Regions from separate parts of the Shewanella sp. Actino-trap-3 genome, predicted to be linked through region 4. Evidence: predicted binding sites of a transcription regulator. Region 4 holds the regulator's gene; each other region holds the start of a gene.
What was found. The regulator sigma-54, encoded in region 4, starts transcription at its own class of promoters, with help from an activator protein. The targets are predictions, from matches to a motif close to GTTGGCACGNNNNTNGNNT.

Region 1 (5,027 bases), 2.0 Mb from region 4:
TTATACTACCAAATGTACCACTATTGGCCTCTCCCGCTAATGCTGCACCTGAATCGATACTGGCTTTCCAAGACGTATTCCCCACCTGGGTGAGTCCTTGCTCATTGGCAAAACGCACCAAGGCTACTCGCGATAACGGCACCGTTGAGCCATTACTGTAGCTTGCGGTCACTAAACCATCAGCGCCAATACCTACGTTAGTCAATCGGCCAACGGTAATACCATCTTGGGTTAATTTAGTCACTTCAAACGGAGAAGCATACTGGGTTGGATTATCAAACTTTATATTAAGAGTTTGAGTACCATCGGCCCCAGGGCCTAAAGCATTTGCACCCGCAGTGCCTAATGGCTCCGTGGTAATCGGATCTGGGTTACTGCCTATATTAGCACCTACTGAGTTAAAGGTAAGCACTGCACCCGACCATGTTCCTCCTAATCCATCGGGATCAGCAGCTTCTGCCAATGCACTATTATCTTTGGTGCCATCATCATCAGTATCTGTTTCATAACTGCCAGCAACAGTCGTGTCAACAGGCTTTCCATCGACAGCATAAAAGGCCACCCAATTACTTTCGCCAGTATATGAACCCTGCTCAGGCTTAATAAAGTAACTGGTCATAATATGTGACTCACCTAGCGAATCATAAATCGTCACCGAGGTGGAATTATTAAAGGTGTCAGAATCTTTAGGATTAAACTTAGCGGGATCTAATGCATTCTCTCCCACATTAAGATTCATCTGTATTTCAACGTTTGACGATTTTACAGGGCTACCGGCTGTATCTGGGATCTCAATGGGTTTGGTGGTGGTTAAGCTCACCGACGTTGAATTACCATCTGCATCAACGGGAAAACCTTGTAAAAAGTTACCTGCTGAGTCAACCATGTAATTGCCTGAATCAACTTTAAATGCACCGGCACGGGTAAATGACTGATCTTTAGTCTCTAATTCTGACGAGGTAACAAAGAAACCCCCACCACTTATCGCCATATCTAGCGAGTTACTGGTGAATTGCAAGCTACCTTGATGAAACTGTTGCGCAACTTGAGAGGTGGTGGCACCGCCGCCCACTGCGGTTTTTCCGTTGGAAAAAATAGAATTAGCATACACGTCAGCAAACTCTGCTCGAGACTCTTTAAAGCCAATAGTATTCACGTTCGCGATGTTATTCGCGGTTGTATTTAAGTCTTTTTGCGCGGCAGCAATACCACTCAGTGCGATATTAAATGACATGTTTCACCTCTCACAATTAATTCATTTATGATGACAGCCAACTGTTTGTTGATGGCCGTATTATGTTTCAGATACTGCGAGTACGTCAGATAACTTAATTCCACCTACTCCACGCAAATTCAAAATAGCGCCTGTCGCCACAGTGCCCAATGACACACTGGTAACATGGGCATAAGTCGATACGGCTAAATCTTCCGACGTTCCATCCACTTTACCGCTAGCCTTAATGGCGTAATTACCGGCTTCTGCAGGTTGGCCATCTGAATCTAAACCATCCCACGTCACGTCAACATTGCCGCCTTTACTGCCATCAATATTAAAGCTCTTAATCAACTGACCCGACTCATCTTCAATTCTGACCGAAATAGATTCGATGCTTGATGGCGTACTGATCACCCCTTTAATTTCTGAGTTTTCAGTAGAAATAGCCCCGGTATCAGAAGGAATAAGCACTTTACGGCCCACTAAACCAGAAGCTTGCAATGCTTGGCTAGAACTCATCACAGTATTGAGGTTAAGAATTTCATCATTAAGATTTGAAATACCATCGACTGTGGAAAATGATGCCATTTGGGCAATCATTTGATCATTATCAACCGGTTTAAAGGGATCTTGCATCGACAACTGTTGACTGAGTAAAGCAAAGAAATCATCTTGCTTTAACATCTGATCTTTTGTTTCAGGTATCGCACTTTCTTCAGGTAAGCGAATTCCGTCAAGAAAAGGATTACCTGTGGTCGTGGTGGTCGTATTTGCCTGCACAGAATTTTTGGTTGTAGCACTTGTGTTTGAAGCACTACTGGACTGTTGCGGTAAAGACTGACTGTAAGAGTTAACGAGGCTCATTGTTACCTCCTTGAATAATCATACTATTTACCCATCCTTAACGTCTGTTGCAACATAGACTTAGTTGCATCAGCCACCTGAACGTTCATTTGATAAGAGCGTGATGCAGAAATCATATCGGCCATTTCTTCCATCACATTGACATTAGGTTTGTAAATAAAACCATCACCATCCGCCATTGGATGGTCTGGCGAGTATTCTTTTAATAATGGTTTGTTACTTTCGACAATGCCTTTAACGCTGACACCAGGCGAACTGTCTTGCTGGCTATTGGCTTTTAGCATTTCGGCCTCAAAAACAGGATGACGTGCACGATAGGTTTTATCGACACTGCTTGACACCGAATCAGCATTGGCAATATTACTGGCGGTAGTATTCAAACGCACTGACTGCGCTGACATACCCGAACCAGACACATTGAAAATATTAAATAAACTCATGATTAGTCACCTCTCAATGCTTTACGCATGCCATTAAATTTGCCCTCAAGAAAGCCTAATGACATTTGATATTCGAGCGAATTTTGCATAAATGCTGCTTGTTCTTTCTGGGTATCGACGGTATTACCATCGCCAGTATCGGCTTGATTTGGCATTCGATATTGAACATGTTGTTGACTTAACGCCGTTAAATCAAAATGTTTGTCTGTGGTTTGACTCATACTCAAGCCTTGTTGATGCGAGCTTGCCGATTTCATGGCGGAAGCAAAATTAACATCTTGAGCTTTATAATGAGGAGTATTGGCATTGGCGATATTACTTGAAATTACTTCTGCTCTTTGAGCTCGAATGCCCAAAGAATATTGGTGAACACCTAATGCATTATCGAAATTAATCGCCATAAAATTGCCTCCATCAGCTAACTGCTAGTAATAAAGCAAGGGTTATGCCAACAATTTAATTTTTAAACGAATAAAAGACAAAAACAAACATGCCGACGAATGCCGGCATGATAAATAGCTTAACTTGTTATTTTATCTATATTTTCTTTTGGTAATAAATACCAGGATTACAGCGAACCATATTAAACTCATCACTTAAGCCTGCTAGAGATTCTGACGCACCCAAGAATAAAATACCTTTAGGATTAAGTGCGGCAGCAAATTGCCGCAAAATTTTAGTCTTTGCCTCTGGCCCAAAATAAATCAATACATTACGGCAAAAAATAATATCGTACTTACCTAATAAGCTATAACTTTCAAGTAAATTATGTGCTCTAAAGTTAACTAAACGCTTAACATTATCTTTCACTGTCATGTTGCCCGACGGTAAAGCATCAAAAAACTGACGCTTACGCTCTTCAGACAAACCACGAGCCAGCGCTAAACCATCATATTCAGCATTCTTACAGCGCTCTAGCATTGATGGTGACAAGTCCGTTGCCTGAATCGTCGCGCCGCCCGGTAAAGCACCGGGTTTACGCTGTTGATATTCCAACACTGTCATCGACAAAGAGTAAGGTTCTTGCCCAGAAGAACATGCTGCTGACCATATTTTTAACGGTCTGCCAAGCTTACTGTATTCAGGCAGTAGAGTATTGTTCAGTAATTCAAACGGATAACGGTCTCGAAACCATAAGGTTTCATTGGTGGTCATTGCATCTATCACTTCAGCACGCAGCTGACGTTCTATCGGTTTCATCGACTTTTTAACCACCTCAGACAAAGAAGGTAAATTATGCTTCCCCATCAACGGCGCTAAACGACTGCGGACTAAATATTGTTTATTCTCACCTAACACAATACCGCTATGCTGCTCTAAAAACAGCCTAAATTGATTGTACTCTGCTTCAGCAAGTGATTTATCTGTCACATTAACTTCCTAATATGTGGCCAATGAGCTAAGCCTCTAATATTGTTCAATATTAGAGGCTTATAAACTCAAATGTTTGTTAACCGCTGAGGCTAATTCATCGGGGTTAAACTTAGCAATAAAATCGTTAGCACCTACTTTTTCTACCATTGCTTGGTTAAACACACCACTTAATGATGTGTGTAGAACTACTTTTATGTTCTTTAATTTTGGATCATCACGAATTTCAGCAGTTAAAGTATAACCGTCCATTTCTGGCATTTCGATATCTGAAATAATCAGCGGGATCTCAACTGAGACATCATCCATTTCAGCGGCAATATTTTTCAGCATGATCAACGCTTCTTTACCATCTTTAGCGGTATCGATTTGCAGATTTAACGACTCTAACGAACGAATAATTTGTTTGCGTGCCACCGTAGAATCATCAATAACCATAATATGATAATGCTGTTCTTTATCGATAGTTAACGTCTCGCTGACTTCTTTACTGATAGAGGTCTTAACAGGTGAAATTTCATCAAGAATTTTTTCAACATCCAAAATTTCAACCAGCTCACCTTCAATCTCAGTCACAGCCGTTAAATATGAAGAACGTCCTGAACCTTGGGGCGGCGGCAAAATAGATTCCCAATTCATATTGATGATACGCTCAACAGAACTGACCAAAAATCCTTGAACACTGCGGTTATATTCGGAAATGATAACAAAGCAATTTTCAGTTGATGTCAGTGGACGCCCACCGGTTGCAGCACTTAAATCGATAATAGAAATTGTTTCCCCACGAATATGCGCAACACCTTTAACATAGGGGTTTAACTTAGGTAGCCTTGTCAGTGGAGGACATTGTAATACCTCTTTTACTTTAAATACGTTAATACCAAAGCGTTGACGACCGTTCAGCTTAAACAGTAACAGCTCTAATCTGTTTTGTCCGACAAGCTGAGTGCGTTTATTTACTGATTCTAAAATGCTCGACATAACACAGCCTTGTAGTTAACTGTTACTCAAAAGGATAAAATTGTTGGTTAACATTATAGTGAACCTTGGTTTAATATAATACGCTTGCTAGCTATTTTAACCTCAACTCTGGATAAGAGAGGGGATAAATCGTTAAAAATGGGTTTATTTCAAGT
Region 2 (5,027 bases), 1.2 Mb from region 4:
ACTCACCTTAGCAGCAGATGGTGCATTCACTTATACACCAACAGCAGACTTTACTGGCACGGATACATTCTCTTATACATCAACTGATGAAGAAGGGAATTTGAGCACGCCTACACAAGTTGTTATTACGGTAAATAACGTTAATGATGCTCCAACGGTTGCGCCTTCAGGAATGAATAGCGCTGGTGGATTCGTAGTAACAGCAAAAGCAAATGGTAAAGACATCGATGGTGATGCTTTAACTTATAATTGGGTTCAAACTGGTGGTAAGAGTGTTAGCTTTACCAACGGTGGTCCATCAATTCTGTTTACTGCTCCAGTTGGTGATGACACCTTCACGTTTACCGTAACCGCATCAGACGGTGAAATGACAAGTGCACCGGGTACAGCAACCATTAATATCAACGAGGAAGTAGAGCAATCTTCTGGTGGTTCTATGGGTTGGTTAACGGCATTATTACTACCATTAGCTGCATTACGTCGTCGTAAGCACTAATAATAGTAATCATTAATTTGGCCTTGCCAAAATGATGTAAAAAAAACCAGCTGTTAACAGCTGGTTTTTTTATTGGCTAAAGCAATAGACTTTATAAGGTTAGTTATTCATTTTCATCCGATTCATCAGCATGAGCTGAGGCTTCAAACTGCTCTACATTCGCAAATTTACCAAACCAAAAATCTGAGCTGATCATCTTAAACTGACGGGATAAGTCTTCACTTGATACTGATTCTAATTGCCACAATATCCCAGGAGCTTCTGGGAAATGGGTACCCGTGATTTGATCTTCATATAATCGATGTAATAACGCATCGGGAGATAATCCGGATGCCAGAAGGCGGACCATAGCAGCATGCAATGACTCATCAAAAATATTCAAATCTTCGGCATCTGTTGCAGTAACATTAACCATAAACTCAACACCAGAAGGCTCGGCAAATACACCATTAAATGCTTCTCTCAATAATGAATAAGCACTAAAAAAACCTTCATGAAGCAAGCAGTCAGAATATTCTTCCCACATTCTGTCACCCATCATGTCATTACTTAACTGATCAATTTTACCTTCAGGCAATTCACTGAATAAATGAGTCAAGACGATTTTAGCGGCTTCATTTGGCTCTAAATCATTTAGAGACATCATGCACATTTCTCTAAGTTCAGTAGCCTCCATTCCTTCTAAATCATCATTTAAGCCCATAATAGCCATCAATTGAAGGTATTCTTCATTTGACCAGGCATTAGGGATCTTATTGATTTTACGAAAAGAACCAATTTGAACATTAAATTGTGCTGGCATGGAAACTCCTTCTTATCAGCGTCAAAAAGTGACGCACATAGGACAAACTAAAGCCCCGCATGTACGATCGCAAGACTGTATGAGGGGGAAAACAACGCACATCAGATCACACAATACCTAAAAACATATAAGGTGCTGATAAAAAAGGGTTTATTTAAAATATAAAATATCCATAATTATATTAAACTTTGTTTATATGACCTTAATTTAGCGCATAAATACAACAAATCATTTCTAGGTCATTTATATTTAGCATGTAAATTGAATTACAAAGAACAGAATTCACCTGTGATGATTTACCATTAATGTCGCGTCTTATAATCAGTCACTCGCGACATTGTTAACTTTATCAGCAATACAACCGCGGGCATCATCCCTACGGCATAAAGACGCATACTCTTTAGGGTCGGCTCAAAGGAGTTTTCAAGATACACCCATATGGGTTCGTACTCTGACGGTGCTTTGGGTGCGGCACAAAGGGAGCAACATGTAAAAAACGACTGACGTTAACATGGTATATTGGGCCATTGATGTGGATCGACTCTTGCTCATTCAAATACTGATGCTTGGTATACGCCTTGGTCACACCCTGCCGCCAGCTTGTACTTGATAGAAACGCATTACCAGGAACGATTTACGCAGGTTGGCCAAATACATTATAGTCACGAGGCTGCAATACCGCCCCCCATTATGGCATCTATTAAGGTATCGACACTGGCCAAGTGGTTACGTAACTCATGCTAAAACAGTAATTGACTTCCCAAACAGCCCACATAGGCTTGCATGTTAATAGTCTAGTTACCAATATAGGTTTTTTCAACGATCCTACCAAGCGTCACTTCAAGCTCAAAACGACCGACATAGTAATGTAGAGCCACCGTATCATGTTGTTTTTTAATTTACTTAAAGCGATTACCATTTACATCATAACTAAACAAACTACTGAGACTATTACGCGCAACACTTGGCCGTTTACCTTGGTATTTATAGCTTAACGTAACCCCATCATCTGTTAGCGTCAATGGTAGAAGAAAATAGTGTTTACAAGGATATTAGTCATAAAATCAATAAATTAAGAGCATTAAAAAGCCCCGTTCAATTAAGAACGGGGCTTTTTAAATAATGGTACCTGAGGTCGGACTCGAACCGACACGCCGCGAAGCAGGGGATTTTGAATCCCCCATGTATACCAATTTCATCACTCAGGCAAAGATTTTAAGCTATTTTAGCTTTGCAAAGTAATCTGATTAGTCCAAATATCTTTGCAAAACAATTTTAGTGAATTGACTCTTTATGACCAACACTCAAGTATTATACTTACTCAAATATCGATACTCAATGCGATTATATTTATCTGATTATAGCCATGTCTTTAGGCTGCTACTGAGTTACTGTGCAACTCAAACCACGTATCAACAAAGTTTGTCACAATTAAGTGTTGGCGATTATACCTTTGCATTTAATAATCGCAAGCCCTTTACCTATTCTTTTCTATAAAAAACACTCAACTGCTCAAAAGTCATTCATAGTCCTAACTGAGATGAAATAGAGGTGTTTTGTGAGTTAAGAAGCAATTTTACAAAAAAATAACATCACGACGACTAAAAATTGATCAAGATCAGTATTGCGGTGTAATTTTGACTTTATGATGATCATGATTTCACATTCCGAGGATAAATATCATGGCATTTTGGTTAGATTTAATGTTTGGTAACGCTATAGGATTACTTTCTATGATGGTGATTTTCTGTACCTTCGGAATAATGTCTTATCTAATGTGGATGTTTGTTGTGAAGTCTGCACCGACTAAGTGAGTCGCTTACTAGGCTAAGTTTTTTTACTGCTTATTATTCATAATCATTATGGATACTTCCTTGCGAATGATAAATTGGCGACAAAACACATGAAGTGTTTTTATGCCAGATTGGGGGCTTTATAGGCCCCCATTTTTTTATCCACTCAAACCGACTTCTAACCGCAACTAACCACGATATTAGGCTGCATGCTTGCGCGATTGAACCAAGCCATTAATAAAATGTGGTCGCGTTTTGATCAGATAATTCATTTCATCTGCACTCGGCTCACCAGCAGGTAAACGTAATACATCACGATTTAAATAATTACGTGCTTGCATAGAAATTTTGTATTCCGCCGTTGGGCCTTGTATAGCATAGTGACGTTCATTGCCTAGCATTTCGAGTATGCTAGTGTTAACTAAATTTTTAACCGCCAACTCATTTTGCGGCAAGGTTAAAATAGTCTGCCCTTGTAAAAAAAATTCACGTAGCAAGGCTCTTTCTGCAGGATCAAGTAGTTTTACTTTTACTTCAATAGTCTCTACTGTACGTTTTTGACGTAAATATACGATGGACTCATCGACAACAAAGGCAAAAATTTGGCTTAAAAAATAGGCCACACCAATAATTAAGCCTAAGCCAATAAACTGACCATATTCGCTAACGAGTTTGTCTAACGATAAACTCGCCAATAAATATTTAGGCGCAAACAGTAAGCTGGTGCAGGTTACGATAATCCAAGACATTACACTTACGAACAAACGTTTACTGTTCAACATCTTAATTGTTCCTGTTTTCATTTTCATCAGTGATCACCCGCAGTGTCATATTTTTGAACTTATAGAGTTAAAGCAAAATATATGCCATAAATTAGTAGGTAGCCTGGTATTTATGTATGTTTTCCACACTAGATTTGGCCTATCCGACTACGCTTTGAGTAAAAGTATCCCATTGAAATTAACACCATCGAAATTCACTGTAAAATCAGTATTTTGGCAGGTAAATCATCTCCATAATTTTTCATATTGAAGAAAATAGACTGATCGTTATACGATAATGAAGACAAAGCTCTATGACTCGAAAATTAACGCTTTCTATCGTATATTGAGTTGTTTTATGACTATGGTGACAACGGCTTATTAGCTCGGGAGTGATGAGTAAAGTGACCTAGGCGGAATGGACCGGGAGTTTTGGATATAGAAGTAGTACATATAGACCTGCTAGCAGTCGGTATATATGTCATTGATGAACGTTTTTATCAACACCCAACGCCATAGATTAAGCCAATAAGCACACATAACCTACATGTCTATCCGTGATGATAGTAATCAAGAATGGCACTTTGATGAATATAAGAAAACGGCCATCATCGAGAGGCCATTGCCCTCAATTTATACCAATAATGAAAATATTCCTGTTGCAACGCTCATCGAACAAGCCGATCTCAATGTCATTTACGATCATTTGGAGAATAAAGCACGCAAACACTCTTTTTACTCTTCGTTATTCTACTCTTCGTTATTCTACTCTTCGTTATTCTACTCTTCGTTATTCTACTCTTCGTTATTCTACTCTTCGTCATTCAATATCTGCCATTACTGACGCCCTAATTTGGCCTAAACGATAGTGATATTTCTACCACTATATGTCGAAGTAACCATAAATGTTGATCAGGGGTTACCGTTATACCCGTTTGCTCACCCAAGCGATCAGTAACCTTATATCAATGTGTATTCTCGTGCTGTTAAACATGCTGCGCACGCGAAAACTCACATTAATGTGCTGACTGAACCCGATAGTATTCATCTGAAAATTTAAACGTAATAGCGCCGTCATTGCCAATGATATCGCCAAAGATATTTTTGAACACATCTTCACTGCCGCTTGGCGGACTAATGTTGGTGGTTAGCGACCTACTGATATTGGTAGAAAC
Region 3 (5,027 bases), 3.4 Mb from region 4:
CGCACACACTTCTCGTCGTCATCAATTTGATTACGCATTATGTAATTCATTTGGTTTTGGTGGCACCAACGGTTCATTATTGTTTAAAAAAATCAATTAATGATAGTGACATAGATAAAAAGCGCCGATGGCGCTTTTTTTGTATGTTTAAGCTTTTTTTGGATTAAGACAAAGTGTATCGTTAACTTCCGATACATCCTGCGATGACTTGGAGGTTTTATGGCCGGTATAGATAGAAAGCTTACGTTACGTTTTTTGGCTGAGCCTGCAGATGTCAATTTCGGCGGTAAAGTACACGGCGGCGCCGTAATGAAATGGATCGATTTAGCGGCTTACGCTACCGCTGCAGGTTGGAGTGGTAAGTATTGTATTACCGTCTATGCAGGGGGTATTCGTTTTGTTAAACCCATTCACGTTGGCCATATTGTTGAGGTGACGGGTAAAGTGATTTATACCGGCAGCACATCTATGCATGTCGCAATTGATGTTAAGGCTGGCGATCCTAAAGATTCAGAGCGTTATCTCACGACCCATTGTATTGTGATTATGGTGGCGGTTGATGATGAAGGCAAACCCACCTCGGTACCTGAATGGATCCCAACGACAGCCGACGGTATTCATTTACGTGATACAGCATTACGTTTAATGGACATGCGTAAGCGTATTGGCGCCGAAATGGAAGCTCACGTTAAACCTTCAGTAGCATAAATAAAAGGGACAAATCATGGCCAAGGTAGCATTTATTGGGTTAGGCGTTATGGGGTATCCTATGGCGGGACATTTAGTTAAACAGGGTCACGATTTGACCGTGTATAACCGAACGGCCAGTAAAGCTCAACAATGGGTTGAGCAGTATGGCGGTCGACGCGCGGATACACCAAAAGCCGCGGCTAAAGGACAAGACATTGTGTTTACCTGTGTGGGTAATGATGATGATTTACGTCAAGTGGTATTGGGTGATCAAGGCGCCATTCACGGTATGCATGCAGGTGCTATTTTGGTCGACCATACCACAGCTTCAGCCGATGTCGCGCGCGACATTGCCGCCCAATTGACCCCTCAAAATATTGGCTTTTTAGATGCGCCTGTTTCAGGTGGCCAAGCGGGAGCTGAAAATGGTGTGTTAACCGTGATGATGGGCGGTGAACAGGCTGATTTTGATACGGTTAAACCCGTTATTGATGCATATAGTCGCTGTGCTGAATTGCTTGGACCTGCAGGTTCGGGTCAGTTGACTAAAATGGTCAATCAAATTTGTATTGCGGGTGTGGTTCAAGGCTTAGCTGAAGGACTTCATTTTGCAAAGAGTGCGGGTTTAGATGGCTTAAAAGTCATTGAGGTCATCAGTAAAGGTGCTGCACAAAGTTGGCAGATGGAGAATCGTTATCAGACTATGTGGCAAGGTCAATATGATTTCGGCTTTGCTATCGATTGGATGCGAAAAGACTTAGGCATTGCCCTAGATGAAGCTCGCCGAAATGGTAGCCATTTACCTGTCGCGGCATTAGTTGATCAGTTTTATTCTGAAGTTCAGGCGATGAAAGGCAACCGTTGGGATACTTCTAGTTTACTCGCTCGTTTAGAAAAATCTCGCAGTTAATATCAACAAATCATTGTTATAAATGCGATAGCTCAAAGATAGCCCCAACATTAGTCGGGGCTTTTTATTGGCGACAACCCAACTTAAATTAACCATGACTACATTAGCTATCATTGGTAGCAAGTCGGTTTGTTGACTAAAAACCATTGCGTTACATGATGTGGCGCACATATTCAAAATGTTAACGCTGCTATTATTACCTAATCTAAATTAATTTTGCTTAAAGTAGATTGATTAGCTACGTTTATATTACCATTCAATTTTCGATTGTTTTATGAATTGTTTTAATGAATTGTTTATAAATAAAGTTGTTGAGTAAACCCTTAAGTAAAGTGTCGTACTGCAGTGTGATGATCCGCGTCAGATAAAAAGAATGCGGGCACACACTAAAATTGGAGGAATGAAAAGTGAGCAATAAATTACTAAGTACATTGTTTGCGGCCGGTTTCGCGGTAATGATGATGTCTTCTGCATCATTTGCTGCTGATGAGACCCTCGCTGAGTTTCATGTTGAAATGGGTGGCTGTGAAAACTGTCACGCTGATGGAGAGCCATCATCAGATGGTGTATATGAATTTGAACAATGTCAAAGTTGTCATGGTTCTCTTGCTGAAATGGATGATAACCATAAGCCGCATGATGGTATGTTAATGTGTGCCGATTGCCACGCACCACATGACGCAAAAGTAGGCGAAGTACCAACGTGTGATACATGTCATGACGATGGCCGTACTGCAAAATAAGCTATCTTGATAGCTGAAAAATACCGACTTTATGTCGGTATTTTTGTTTTTATTCTCCTAATAACTGACTAAAACCTTACATCTGCCTGCATAAATAAGCCTAACTTAACCTCAATCCGGGATACGGAGTGGGGTAAACCGATCGGGATCAGTCTATTTCAAGTCATAGATATAACTTGCCATTATTTTTGGTTAGCGAGGCGATGAGGGAGGCTTGTTTACCCGTTTGGGCTAAAGCCTGATGAATTTATTCAGCAAAAGATAGGCAGTGTTGCCACTCGACTTGCAGGCATTCCTATTGGTTACGCCTCTGCGTTGTATCAACTGACTAGAAAAAACTATTCCTACCTCAATATGCCTTGAGTTGATGATTTGCTTATAAGGGATGAAACAACAAGGTAATACCTCTTTATAGGTATTAAAATCCCTTTATTTTCAGATAGATGCGCAACAAAAGTGCGCAGGTCTGCACTTTTGTTGCACAAATATTGCGGTTATCAATCTAGACGGTTTTTATTTCTATTGTAAATCAGTAAGTTAATTTTTTGGCACAGCTTTCGCAGTAGTTAACTATGAAATAATCAAGGTGAAAGGGTAGATGTATGTCAAAGATCCAATCGAGTTGTGCTTATTGTGGTGTCGGGTGTGGCGTAAGCGTGTCACCGAACAAAGCGGATTGGACTGATATAAATACAGCTGATTTATCATTAGTGGGTGATATCAATCATCCTGCAAATTACGGTCATTTATGTGCTAAAGGTGAACGCTTACTCGACAGTTTAGATCAGCCCAATGTGCTACGTTATCCAAAATATCGTTCAGGTAAACCCCTTGATTGGAATAGTGCGAGCACCTTAATTGCTGATACTTTTGCACAAACCATTGCTGAGCATGGCCCCGGCTCTGTTGCCCTTTATCTTTCAGGGCAATTACTCACTGAAGATTATTATGTCGCGAATAAGTTCGCCAAAGGTTTTTTAAAAACGGCTAACATCGATACTAACTCTCGTTTATGTATGTCGTCAGCGGTGAGTGCAATGCAACGCGCTTTTGGTGAAGACGTGGTGCCAGCTTGCTTTGATGACCTAGAGCAAGCAGAAGTCATCGTGCTGGTGGGTGCTAACACTGCTTGGACTCATCCGGTGCTTTTTCAACGAATATTAGCGGCTAAAAAAACCAATAATGCCCGTTTAGTGGTTATCGACCCGCTATCAACCGCGACAGCTAAACAAGCGGATTTACATTTAGCGATTACACCAGGTGCCGATTTAGCATTATTTCATGGCTTACTGGGTTATTTAGCCGATCAAAATTGTGTTGATCACACTTACATTGCAGCACACACCGAGGGTTTTGATTCTGTTGTGTCCGAGGCGCAACAATTAAGTGCCAATTTAGCCGAACTCGCAAATCAAATCGGAGTATCTGTTACTCGTCTTACTGAGTTTTATCAATTAGTGGCGGGTCATAAAAAAGTACTTACCGCATCTTGTCAGGGAGTGAATCAATCAACTATAGGCACAGATACCACCAATGCGATGATTAACTGTCATCTTGCCTTAGGTCAAATTGGACAAATAGGCAGTGGATTCTTTTCGTTAACCGGACAACCTAATGCTATGGGCGGCCGTGAAGTCGGTGGTTTAGCGAGCCAGTTAGCCTGTCATATGGGATTTTCAGCACCTGAACGTCAGCTATTAGCTGATTTCTGGCAAACCGACAGCGTAGCCGAACAAAAAGGCTTAGCAGCAGTAGAGATGTTTGATGCCCTTGCCGATGGCAAAATTAAAGCGATTTGGATTATGGGTACCAACCCAGTGGTGTCGTTACCTAATAGTGAAAAAATTGCCAAAGCCTTAGCCGATTGCCCCTTTGTAGTGGTATCTGAAATTAGCCCAGACTCAGATACCGCCAAGCTTGCTGATGTGTTATTGCCAGCGCAAGGTTGGTCAGAAAAATGCGGTACTGTGACCAACAGTGAACGCACCATTACCCGCCAGCGTGGGTTTATTACCCCCAAAGGTCAAGCTAAAGCTGATTGGTGGGCTATGAGCCAAGTGGCCAAAAAAATGGGCTTTCACGGATTTGATTTTGAAGATAACGCCAGTGTTTTCAACGAATTTTCAGCCATGTCTGCTCGAGTAAAACAGCAGTTTCCTAACAAAGTATTTGATTTAACTGGCTTAGCCGACTTATCAAAAGGGCAATATGATGCGTTACTGCCAACACAATGGCCTATTGCTTCTGCTACGCAAATAGGCCAGCGAGGCGGGCGAGTTTTCAGTGATGGTGTGTTTGCCACTGCAAGTGGTAAAGCGCAATTTGTCGCGCCAGCGCCTGTTAATCCATCAGAGCAGTCGTTAACCAACAACACACTGTTATTAAACAGCGGCCGTAGTCGCGATCAGTGGCATACCATGACTCGCACCGGACATATCGCCAGTTTACGCGCCAGCATTCCTGAGCCTGTTATTCATTTACATTCATCACAGTTGCAAAAATTCTCCTTAACCGAAGGTGGTTTTGTACGAATTCAATCAGCAATGACCCCGCACTCAATGGATACCAATGCGACCATATTATCGTCAGCCTTCACTGTGGCACGCGCCGTTGTCGATGACGATATGCCAGCCAATGTGGCATCGATGTCGATGCATTGGTCGGCGCAGTTCTCTATGACCAAA
Region 4 (5,027 bases):
TCACGGTGATCATTTTCCCTATTCCACTTTCAAGCATTAATAACCCGAGCACACTTGCGGCACTGGCGTTTTTTTCGCCCTGAGTTAAGGTGATGTTCGCGTCAAAATCGGCGGCTAATACCGCGAGTTTTGTTGCTGCACGGGCATGTAATCCTAATTTGTTGGAAATGGTAACTTGGCGTTCAAGTTTGATCATTCATGCAATCCTATGCTCACTTAGCGGTTAGTTCACTTATACTTAATTCTCTGTGGCGAGCATTAACAGTGTGTTTACTGCCTTGCCTAAATCGTTTTGCTAATTGGTCTGCAATATATACCGACCGATGCTGGCCACCCGTACAACCAATCGCGATAGTCAGGTAACTGCGATTGTTACGTTCTAGATGTGGCATCCAGGTTTCAAATAGGTTTTCAATTTGCCAAATGAACTTGTTGACCAATGGCTGACGCCCTAAAAATTCTTGTACGGGTTCGTCTAATCCTGTCATTGGGCGCAATTCTATTTCCCAGTGTGGATTGGGCAAAAAACGTACATCAAACATAAAATCCGCTTCAGTCGGCATGCCGTGCTTAAAGCCAAAAGACTCAAAGTTAATCACTAATTCTTTATCGACACTGCCTAATAGTATTTGCCTAACTTGGTCGCTTAACTCGTAGATATTTAGCGCCGAAGTGTCAATGTAATGGTCAACAATTTTTGCGGTAGGCTCAAGTAAACGGCCTTCTAATTTGATCGCTTCTTGCAGTGAAATATGATTTTTAGATAACGGGTGCAATCGGCGTGTTTCGCTGTAGCGTTTAAGTAACACTTTATCATTGGAATTTAGAAAGAAGCTGATAATTTCAGTGTCATGTTCAAGTAGGGCTAATTGGTCTTGAAGCACTTTGCCTTGTTCAGCAATGTTGCGGACATCAACACTAATCGCAACTAAATCATTACTGCCCTTGAGCTGAGCGAGTAATGTGCCAATGAGGGGTAGAGGCAAATTATCGACACAATAATATCCTAGGTCTTCTAATACTCTTAAGGCAACGGATTTCCCTGAACCTGAACGTCCCGATACTATGACAAGTTTCATGCAGTTATAACCCGATAAAGTTCTGTTGCGTTGTGGCTTTTGCGAAGCTGTTTCAATATTTGCTTATCGCTGAGCTTTTTAGCCATACTCGATAACGTGCCTAAATGTTGTTGGCACTGGTCTGCAGGTACTAACAAAGCAAATAAAATATCCACGGGCTGCTTATCAATTGCATCAAAGGCAATGGCTTCTTCACATTTAACAAATATCGCGATGGGGTGATCGATGGTCGTTAATCGACCATGAGGTATCGCAATGCCATTTCCTATACCTGTGCTACCCATTTTTTCTCTCGCTAATAGGCTTTCAAAAACCTCTTGCGAAGACAGGGTTGGATACTGGGCAGCGACTAAATTGCTGATGAGTTCCAGTACTTTTTTCTTACTGCCCGGTGTGGCACAGGTAGTGCATTCCGGCTGCAGAATGGTACAAAGTTCCATCGTTAGTGTTTTGTATACTTCTCTTTGTGTTTAATTACCTGACGGTCGAGTTTATCGATCAGGGCGTCTATTGCAGCATACATATCAGTATTTTCTGACATAGCAAAAATCTCTGCGCCATTAACGTGGATTTTGGCTTCTGCTTTTTGTTGTAATTTTTCTACATGGAGTACAACGTGTACATTATGGATCTGATCGAAGTGTCGTTCAAGCTTTGAAAATTTACCATTAACATACTCACGTAAAGATTCTGTTATTTCGACATGACGTCCAGTCAGATTTATATCCATAGAAAATCCTCCACAACCTTGTAGGTTATAAACTCTTACGTTGGTTTGAGGGCGGGATTAGCATTGCTTCTCGGTATTTTGCAATCGTACGACGAGCAACGTTTATGCCTTGTTCTGCCAGAAGTTGAGCCATTTTACTGTCACTCAATGGTTTTTTCTGGTTTTCTGCGGCAACCAGCTTTTTGATAAAAGCACGAATTGCTGTTGATGAGCATTCCCCGCCATCGTCAGTGCTGACATGGCTAGAGAAGAAGTACTTTAGTTCAAATAGTCCACGTGGGGTGTGCATATATTTTTGTGTGGTGACTCGTGAAATTGTCGATTCATGCATTTCTACTGCTTCAGCGATATCATTTAGCACCATAGGTTTCATGGCTTCTTCACCGTATTCAAAGAAGCCTTGCTGAAATTGCACAATGCAATTTGCCACTTTGAGTAGAGTATCATTGCGGCTTTCGATACTTTTAATAAACCATTTAGCCTCTTGCAAATGGCCTCGAATAAATTGACTGTCAGACTGATTTTTACTGCTTCTAGCCATGGCAGCGTATTGCTGATTAACGCCAATTTTGGGCATATTGTCTGGGTTTAACTCTACAACCCAACGGCCATTTTTCTTTAGTACCGTGACATCGGGAATAACGAATTCGTCTTCGGTGGCGGTGATCAATAAGCCTGGACGAGGATTGAGTGATTGGATTAGGGTGATGGCGTCACGTAACTCATTTTCTTTTAGCTTAGTTTTGCGCATCAATAATCTAAAATCACGCCCAGCAATTAAGGTTAAATAGTCTTTAATTAGCAAACGGGCATTATCGATATAGGGTGTGGTGTTAGAGAATTGCGCTAATTGGATCAATAAACATTCACTTAAATCACGTGCAGCAACACCAACGGGATCAAAGTGTTGAATTCGTTTTAATACAGCTTCAACTTCATCTAACTCAACATTTTCGTCACCCATGGCTTCGAGAATATCGTCGGTACTTTGGGTTAAATAACCGCGTTCATCCACGGCGTCGATGATCGCTGTGGCAATGGCAAGATCGGTCTCTGAAAATGGAGTGAGATTTTTCTGCCATTCTAAATGTTCATACAGACCTTCGGTGGTTTCACCTTGAAACGGCATGTCATCATCGCGCATGCTAGCACTACCTGAACCTGACATCGGCGAGGCGGTGTACACTTCATCCCATGTAGTATCCATGGCTAAATCATCCATGGTTTCTTTGGTCATAGATTCTGCTGTGTCGACTGTTGAGGTGTCTTTTTCAATATTGACAATGCTGTTGTCACTGAAGTCTGTATCAGCTTGGTCGCGATTTTCTTTTACGGGGTCTTTTGCTTCAGAAAACTCATCTTCTATTTCAAGTAATGGATTTGAATCCAATGCTTGTTGGATTTCTTGCTGTAGCTCCAATGACGATAATTGCAGTAAGCGAATGGCTTGCTGCAATTGTGGGGTCATGGTTAAGTGTTGACCCATTTTAAGTTGGAGTGACGCTTTCATTTACCGCTTATCCCTAGATGATTTCCATAAAAGTGACAATTTATAAAACTGTAATGGATTGTCACGTACATCAATGATGTTTAACGCTGTTTAGATATCGTTCAATCAAATGAGTTAGATAGACTAAAGGCCCGTAAAGTAACTATAGCTTGAATTGTTCACCTAAGTACACCGCCCGAACTTGTTGATTGCTCAATACCTCATCAGGTGTGCCTTCGGCAATTAAATTACCTTGGCTGACGATATAAGCTCGCTCACAGACATCTAACGTTTCACGTACGTTATGGTCGGTAATTAATACTCCTAGACCTCGGCTTTTAAGTTGTTGAATGATTTTTTTTATGTCGATGACAGAAATCGGATCAACACCAGCAAAGGGCTCATCGAGTAAAATAAATTTTGGATTGGCGGCTAAAGCGCGCGCAATTTCAACACGACGACGTTCACCACCCGATAACGACATGCCTAGGCTGTCTCGAATATGGGTAATATGGAACTCTTCTAATAGATGCTCAAGCTGTTCAATACGTTGGTCTGTACTGAGTTCTTTGCGCGTTTGCAACACGGCCATAATGTTGTCATACACTGTGAGTTTACGGAAAATACTGGCTTCTTGTGGTAAGTAACCAATGCCTTTGCGAGCTCGCAGATGCATAGGATCGTCAGTGAGATCGTCATCATCAATTAAAATTCGACCCTTATCACTTTTCACTAGGCCGACAACCATATAAAAGGTGGTTGTTTTACCTGCACCATTGGGGCCTAAAAGCCCAACAATTTGGCCTGTTTTAACCGTTAAACTGACATCTTTAACAACTTGACGATCTTTATAGCTTTTAGCCAGATTTTCAGCGGTTAAGGTTATTTGGGTCATGGTTTGATCTGCTTTTTAACTGGGATTTCAGGGAGTTTTTGCTTTGGCGCAGACTCGTCTTGGAAATTCTCAGGTTGAATAATGGTGATAACCCGATCTTGCCCTGTGCCCGAACTTTCAGCAATAAGCTCTTGCGCATTGATGTTGTACTTAATTCGATTACCGGTCACTTGGCTACCCGATTGATTAAGTTTGGCATTACCTGTCAATGTTAGCGTGGTAGTCGCAAGGTCATAGGATATTTCGTCGGCACTGGCAGTACCAATTTGACCGTCATCTAATTCTTGTGAAAACGTCGCGGGTTTGCCAGTGGCGATAAGTTTCTTACTGGTGCTGTTTTCGGGGGTAAACGCCCGTAATTCATCAGCATTGATATTAATACTGCCTTGGACAATCTTAACCGGACCATTAAAAATGATTTGGTTATTTTTTATGTCAGCAAATTGGCTAACCGCAACAATTTTTAATTCTTGTTTCAGATCACCTTGTTTCGCCGTAGCAGGCAAACTCAACAGGCAAAGCATGCTGCTCAATAAAATAACATTGGCGCGAGTGTGGAGACGATTAATGTGGCTCATATGTTCCTTCTACCTGGCTCAGTAGCGATAATTGTTGCGAATTCAAGTCAGCATGTAGGCCTAAGCCTTGAATAATAAACCCTTTGCCTTTGATATACACCATCTCTTGTGAGGTGCCTATCATAGTGGTTAAGTCTACCGTCACCGCTTGGGTACTCAATGACTGCAGGGGTTCTTCTATATCAATGGCATCAATAATAACATTGTTTTCTAATATGACTTTGCTGGTGTTTTTATTCAATTGTCCTCGATCTGC

Region 1: the regulator sigma-54 is predicted to act here: its motif matches at 2,955-2,973, upstream of flgB (flagellar basal body rod protein FlgB).
Region 2: the regulator sigma-54 is predicted to act here: its motif matches at 3,944-3,962, upstream of CXF80_RS11130 (superinfection exclusion B family protein).
Region 3: the regulator sigma-54 is predicted to act here: its motif matches at 2,888-2,906, upstream of CXF80_RS01955 (nitrate reductase).

The regions. Positions count from the first base shown of each region.
Region 1 is NZ_PJCE01000001.1:1,845,079-1,850,105, forward strand. It holds gene flgE (flagellar hook protein FlgE) at 1-1,234, opposite strand, end outside; gene flgD (flagellar hook assembly protein FlgD) at 1,295-2,080, opposite strand; gene flgC (flagellar basal body rod protein FlgC) at 2,104-2,520, opposite strand; gene flgB (flagellar basal body rod protein FlgB) at 2,523-2,921, opposite strand; gene CXF80_RS07860 (CheR family methyltransferase) at 3,058-3,891, opposite strand; gene CXF80_RS07865 (chemotaxis protein CheV) at 3,952-4,872, opposite strand.
Region 2 is NZ_PJCE01000001.1:2,625,469-2,630,495, forward strand. It holds gene CXF80_RS11110 (S8 family serine peptidase) at 1-496, shown strand, start outside; gene CXF80_RS11115 (hypothetical protein) at 600-1,298, opposite strand; tRNA gene CXF80_RS11120 (tRNA-Leu) at 2,422-2,506, opposite strand; gene CXF80_RS11125 (DUF3149 domain-containing protein) at 2,981-3,112, shown strand; gene CXF80_RS11130 (superinfection exclusion B family protein) at 3,292-3,873, opposite strand; gene CXF80_RS20785 (hypothetical protein) at 4,400-4,696, shown strand.
Region 3 is NZ_PJCE01000001.1:432,577-437,603, forward strand. It holds gene fabF (beta-ketoacyl-ACP synthase II) at 1-100, shown strand, start outside; gene CXF80_RS01940 (acyl-CoA thioesterase) at 220-708, shown strand; gene CXF80_RS01945 (NAD(P)-dependent oxidoreductase) at 725-1,600, shown strand; gene cctA (tetraheme c-type cytochrome CctA) at 2,008-2,343, shown strand; gene CXF80_RS01955 (nitrate reductase) at 2,946-5,027, shown strand, end outside.
Region 4 is NZ_PJCE01000001.1:3,853,870-3,858,896, forward strand. It holds gene CXF80_RS16610 (HPr family phosphocarrier protein) at 1-196, opposite strand, end outside; gene rapZ (RNase adapter RapZ) at 213-1,079, opposite strand; gene ptsN (PTS IIA-like nitrogen regulatory protein PtsN) at 1,076-1,519, opposite strand; gene hpf (ribosome hibernation promoting factor) at 1,522-1,809, opposite strand; gene CXF80_RS16630 (RNA polymerase factor sigma-54) at 1,835-3,319, opposite strand; gene lptB (LPS export ABC transporter ATP-binding protein) at 3,462-4,193, opposite strand; gene lptA (lipopolysaccharide transport periplasmic protein LptA) at 4,190-4,771, opposite strand; gene lptC (LPS export ABC transporter periplasmic protein LptC) at 4,758-5,027, opposite strand, start outside.